2 regions of the Thalassobacillus hwangdonensis genome follow, and region 1 is predicted to be linked to the other one. Evidence: riboswitches for the same ligand, from Rfam matches in the RefSeq annotation. Region 1 holds a riboswitch; the other holds the start of a gene.

Evidence for each region. A riboswitch is a leader RNA that binds a small molecule or an ion and turns the genes downstream of it on or off. The one in region 1 is predicted to bind FMN.
Region 2: it holds a riboswitch for FMN, as region 1 does, so the genes downstream of both, ribD (bifunctional diaminohydroxyphosphoribosylaminopyrimidine deaminase/5-amino-6-(5-phosphoribosylamino)uracil reductase RibD) here and ACFQ2J_RS15220 (ECF transporter S component) in region 1, are expected to answer to the same signal.

The regions. Positions count from the first base shown of each region.
Region 1 is NZ_JBHTKL010000005.1:1,146,539-1,149,747, forward strand. Features, by position in the region: gene ACFQ2J_RS15205 (tetratricopeptide repeat protein) at 1-238, shown strand, start outside; gene ACFQ2J_RS15210 (GNAT family N-acetyltransferase) at 198-722, shown strand; gene ACFQ2J_RS15215 (DJ-1/PfpI family protein) at 733-1,266, shown strand; FMN riboswitch at 1,402-1,545, shown strand; gene ACFQ2J_RS15220 (ECF transporter S component) at 1,716-2,294, shown strand; gene ACFQ2J_RS15225 (TraR/DksA C4-type zinc finger protein) at 2,342-2,719, opposite strand; gene ACFQ2J_RS15230 (hotdog fold thioesterase) at 2,740-3,135, opposite strand.
Region 2 is NZ_JBHTKL010000005.1:594,011-597,219, reverse strand. Features, by position in the region: gene ribE (riboflavin synthase) at 1-194, opposite strand, end outside; gene ribD (bifunctional diaminohydroxyphosphoribosylaminopyrimidine deaminase/5-amino-6-(5-phosphoribosylamino)uracil reductase RibD) at 200-1,294, opposite strand; FMN riboswitch at 1,529-1,709, opposite strand; gene ACFQ2J_RS12490 (methyl-accepting chemotaxis protein) at 1,921-3,209, shown strand, end outside.

The DNA.
Region 1 (3,209 bases):
GTATGAGAAGGCGGAGCAGCTATTGGAAGAAGGATTGAAAAAGCACCCGGAAAACGCGGCGATGAAGGCGTTTATGGCAATGACGAAGTACAACTTACATAAAAATAAAGCGTCTCTGCAGTTGTTATTCTCTGTCATATTAAATCAGGATAACACTGACCCGTGGATCCTGAAATACAAGCAGGCGCTGCTTTTCTATGCTGACCGGATCGATGATACATGGCAGACGGAGGAATAATAAACAGAAAGTTGGAGCACAAGTGGAACTGAACTTTACTGAGATACCTGAGGGAGAAAGGCTACCTTATTTGCCTTATTTACTGATGGCAGACGAATCTCCTGAAATCATCAAGCCCTATATTGACCTTGGAGACTTGTTCGCGCTCGGCATTCAAAGAGAAGTGGCTGGAGTTATGCTCTATATACCTGTTGATTCTCACACGATAGAACTTAAGAATATTGCAATCAAGGAAGCATTTCGTGGAAAAGGTATCGGGAAAAAGGCCATTGATTACGCTTGTACGTACTACAACAATGCCGGTTATGAAACGTTGAGGGTAGGTACGGCAAATTCAAGTATTGAAAATCTAGCTTTCTACCAGCGGGCAGGTTTCCGGATGACGGGTGTGATAAAGGACTTTTTCCTTCAGTACCCCGAACCGATTTATGAAAATGGCATTCGTGCACTTGATATGATTCTGTTTGAAAGAAGCCTGGGGTAGGAGGGGTTTTATGTACACAGGAATCATCCTTTATCAACGATTCAGCGAATACGAACTATCTGTATTGCTTTCTGTTCTGAGCCAAGGTAATAAACCTGTAAGATACATCGGCTTGGACAGCACTACTGTGCAGGGGGAAGCTGGATTGACGTGTGTGACACAATCCAAGGTCTCTGACTTACCTATTGATGAACTGGACAGTGTCGTTCTTCCTGGAGTGGAAGATTTCCAGCATCTGGTCGGTCATCAAGGGTTGATCGATTTTTTGAAACATGTCCAAAAAGAAAACATGCCGATCGGGGCAATTTCAAGCGCCCCTTATTTCTTAGCAATGAGTGGACTTTTGGATGGGTATCGTTATACGACAGGACTGACCGAAGAACAGAGAATGTTTCTAGGCACATTCCAGGAGGATAACTATATCGATGCACCAACTGTCCAAGATGGTAATATCGTCACTGCCAAAGGTGCTGCATTCATTGATTTTGCGATTACATATGGAAAACTCCTTCAGTTGGAATTCAATGAAAGCTGGTATCGGTAACCAATTTTCACTTGAGCCATATGATAAGTACATCTATTGAAATGCCTATAAAATGAACAACCATTCATTTTTTCAAGCAAAAGTATTGTAGATTCATAGAGTTAGGTATAAAATAGTGGTACAGCATAATATCGATTCCATCTTCGGGGCAGGGTGAAATTCCCGACCGACGGTGATGGGTGTAATGCCCTTAGTCCGTGACCCGTGAGGCTTTGCCGAGCGGTGGACCTGGTGAAAATCCGGGACCGACAGTTACAGTCTGGATGGGAGAAGATGTCGAGTGAAAAGAAGGTACCTTAACGTACCTCTAGTTTCCTATGACTTCATTTATTAAACTCCCCCGAAGCGTAATAAGCGCATCGGGTTTTTTAATGAAAAAGAATAGACGGAAGCTTTTCGCTCACCTTCATCGGGATGTGAATCGGAGCTGAAGATGAAGGGAGAGATCGATGATGAACCAATCATCAAAGTTATTCAAGTTGATCGTTTTAGCTATTTTCGGAACAATGTCGATGGTACTGATGTTCCTGAACTTCCCACTGCCGTTTCTGCCGCAGTATTTAAAAGTGGATTTTAGTGAAGTGCCGGCATTGATTGCTGCCATCCTGTTCACACCGGCAGCCGGAGTAATCGTAGAGGGATTGAAGAATTTGTTATATCTCATCTACACAGGTGCGGGTGACCCAGTTGGGGTTGTTGCGAATTTTGCAGCAGGAGTCTTATTCGTCGTACCAGTAGCTATGCTCTACCATAAAGTGAAGAGCACGAAAGGATTAGTTTCCGGGCTTGTTACTGGAACGGTTGTCATGGCACTGGGAATGTCAGTGTTGAACTATTTCATCATATTGCCTGCGTATAGCTGGTTCATGGGCTGGGAGACGATGAGCGCCCAGGTGAAATGGGTGACCGTAGTTGCTGCAATCCTGCCTTTCAATGCATTGAAAGGGATCATTGTTGCGCTATTGTTCGTACCATTATTTGCGAAACTCCAGCCATGGATGAGACAGAAACGATTGAACGTAACCTAATAAAAAGCCAATAAAAAAGAGTAAGGAAGTGGCCTGAGCCACATTCCTTACTCTTTTTCCATTTCTTCTTGTTCTTCCACAGTATAGCGGGCTGTAGGCATTGCCTCCAAACGCTCAAGTGGAATTTCTTTTCCTGATTTTTCACTTTTACCATAGGTGCCTTCTTCAATTTTCTTCAATGCATCTTCGATATCCATCATTCGTTCACGTGCCTGTTCATAAAAGGTCTGCTCTTTCGCACGTTCGAATTGATCTGTACCGGAATTAGCGGGGTGATCCTGAACACTGGATAATTCACCAGTTTCATCGTTCTGATAAGTTTCTTTGGCTTCATCATTGTGATAGTCCTCTAGTTCGGCCTCTGTTTCTTTTTTCATGGTTACAAGTTTCTCTTTGAATTGCTGCAATTGTTTATCGGATAACATTGTGAAGTCTCCTCCCTGTTTCAGGAATTATTTACAGGAACTACTCCAATCGTACAACGCGATGTGCAAAGCAATACGTTCTCTTCATCCGTGATTTCGATCGTCCACACCATTGTATTCCTGCCTATGTGTACAGGTAAGGCGGTTGCGGTCACCAAACCGTCTCGCTTACTTTTGATGTGGTTGGCATTGATTTCAAGTCCGAAAGCGCGGTGGGTCTGGAGGTCGATATTCGCTACAGCACCGATGCTCGCTGCTGATTCAGCCAATGCTACATTCGCGCCACCGTGCAGATAGCCAAGTGGCTGGTGGGTCGAAGCATTGACAGGCATCGTCATCACGACTTTATCCTTTTCTAGTGTGACAACTTCCATTCCCAGTGCTTCCATCATCGTGTTGGAAAAAGATAGTTCCATCGTTCATCATCCTTTTGTAAGTATTTCCCCAGATATGTATCTTAAAACATGGGTGAGGGGAGGTATGCGTTGTA
Region 2 (3,209 bases), 550 kb from region 1:
TCCGGCATGACATCAAAAAACAGCACCTTCCGGTCGAATTTCGTTATCGTCAAACATACACCGTTGATGGAGATACTGTCTCCAAGATGGGCATCTTCGACGATCATGTCCGCTTCGACAGCCAGTTCCATCGCTTCACTCTTTGCCTTGATCTCTTTGATCTTCCCGATCTCCTCTACGATTCCTGTAAACAATAGAATCAACCTCCCTTACGGATTGCTATGATCTTTATATCTTCACCAAGCATTTCAGTAGAAATAACTTTCAAATTCATTGCATCCTGTAATCGTTGGAACCCTGTTCCCTCAAGTGGCGTCAATGCCTCTTTCCCTCCAATTAATTTTGGAGCAATGTAGGAAATGAGCTGATTCACTTTTCCGGCTCGGACGAAAGCGTCAGCGACGGTGCCTCCTCCTTCTACCAGAAGCGAGGTGATCCTCTTTTGCCCTAACTGCTTAAGCACCTCAGATACCTCGACAGTTGGAGTAGACAACTGAATTACTTCCACGTGGGGAATTTCGTTATACTTCTCCACTCTATCCGGATCAACCTCATTACCTGTAAATAGGATGGTCGGGGCGGCATCATCCTTACACACTTTCGATTGAAGAGGCGTCTTCAAGTTTGTATCCATAATTACTCGGACAGGATTTGCACCTTCACCATCAAGCCTTGTCGTTAGCGAAGGGTCATCGGCTAAAACAGTTCCGATCCCCACAAGAATCGCATCACTGCGATGACGATAGGTGTGTCCATCCTGCCTGGCTTCTTCTCCTGTAATCCATTGGCTTTCACCAGTAGAAGTAGCGATCTTTCCATCGAGACTCATCGCCGTTTTCAAATACACATACGGCTCACCAGATTGGATATAGTGAAAAAAAGCATCATTCAAACGGTCAGACTTCTCTTTCAAAATACCGGTTTCCACTTCCAACCCTGCTTCTCTCAGCATTTCAACCCCTTTACCAGCAACCTTCGGATTAGGGTCCTGAGTAGCGATCACTACCCGTTCAATCCCTGCATCAATGACTGCCTTCGAACATGGCGGGGTTCTTCCATAGTGACTGCACGGCTCAAGGGTAACGTAAATGGTTGCTCCTTTTGCTTTATCACCTGCCATCCGCAAAGCATGGACCTCTGCATGCGGTTCACCTGCCTTTACATGGACTCCTACTCCGACCACCTGCAGGTTGTTGACGACAATCGCAGCCACTGCTGGATTTGGCGAGGTCTGCCCGATTGTCCGTTCGGCCATATCAATCGCCAATTGCATATAATTTTCATCACGATTCATGCCCTCACCTCACAAAAAGCATATTAGAAAATCTTGGCTTGTCGCCAAGAACTTATGGCGAAAGCCTTAGTATTTTCTTATACTTTATCCCTTAGCAAGTTAAACTTTATTAAAGTATAAAAAAACCCTGAAGAAGACATACTTCTCCAGGGCATCGTCATGTTCTTGTTTTTTCGTAAGCTTAAAAAAGGTCATACTTCCAGAAAATCAGACCTTAGTTATAAAAACATGCGCAGTTTCCTTCTCCCATCCAGACTTTCACTGTCGGCTTTGGAGTTGCACCAAATCAGGGGGAGATCCAGATGCAAGCTGCATCCTTTTCAACAAATCTATGCTGAGAACCTCCCCGTCGCGGGCTGAGAGCGAATGGCTCATTACCGCCGGCCGGGATTTCCACCCTGCCCCGAAGGAATTATTCAATTGTCTACCCTCAATATAAAGGAAAAATTCAAGATTCGCAATTTGAAACGCTCGACTCTCAAGTGATTGAATCTATTACCACTATAATATTCATTATTTTATATCTATTCTGAAAAAATATTGTCGATATATAAGATGTGGGTTATTCATCTTAGAATGAGGGTATAAAGAACCAGTAATAAAGTATGAATATGGAGGTTGATTCAATGGAAAAAGTTAACGTTCATCCTGCACCTGCCCCACTGCAGCCAGCAAGGCGACTACGCATGAAAATACCAGGTGGTATAAGCTTACGTACCAAAACAGTTGCAGCAGTAATTTTGAGCTTATTGATCAGTTCACCGATTTCAGCATTCATCAATTCCTATGTGAATGCGCTCATGGATGGAAATGTCAGCAGCATTTACGGGGTGTACATAAACACGGGGGTAACCTTGCTGATTACGACAGTCATAATCAGCTTGTTCATCCATCTACTTGTGATCCGTCCAATTTCAAAAGTGGTGGAAGCCACTTCCCATGCTGCAGACGGGGACCTCACAACCATGATCGAAAAGAACTCGAAAGATGAAATCGGCCAATTATCGGAAGCGTTCAACACAATGATTGTTAAACTGAGAGGATTGATTGAGAGTGCAAATAAGACAGTTTCCCAGGTATCAACCTCCTCTGAAGAACTTAAACTGGGAGCAGAACAGAACAGCAGTGCAATCGAACAGATTTCCACTACTGTCCAGGATGTTGTGGCGGGATCAGATAATCAGGCACAAAGCGCATTGAAGCTGAGGGATTCCGCACTTCACATATCCAAAGAGATGGAGAGCTCCTCCCTGGCGATTCAAGCTGTAGCAGCTTTATCTAATACTTCAAGTAAGAATGCAAGCGAAGGCATTCAAAAAGCAGAAGCAACCATTGAACAGATGAACCTCGTTCAACGCTCGGTCAGCCAGACCTCCAAAGATATCAATGCTTTAGGAGAAAAATCGAATGAGATCGGAAATATCATCGAAGTGATCACACAAATCGCCGACCAGACCAACCTTTTAAGTCTGAATGCTGCAATTGAAGCAGCCCGGGCTGGTGAACACGGGAAAGGCTTCGCAGTAGTAGCAGATGAAATTAGAAAGCTTGCAGAAAAATCTGCACAAGCAGCCGGTACCATCCATGAATTGATTGCTGAAATCCAGACGGATACGACAAAAGCAGTAGCGTCAATGAACGATGGTACTGAAATCGTGAACAAAGGAATCATCATGGTCAACGAGACAGGAACTTCGTTCGACGCTATCGTAAAAGATATTCAGAATGTCACAAAGCAGCTTCACGATGTTTCGAAGACTTCTGAAAGTGTAAATGCGAACTCGAAACAAATGACCGAATTAATTAATGAAATCGCTGCGATTACCGAACAGACATCGGCCAGTACGCAGGAAGTCGCAGCTTCGATTGAACAACAGACCGCGACAATGGAGGAAGTCACGTCTTCTTCTGTGAA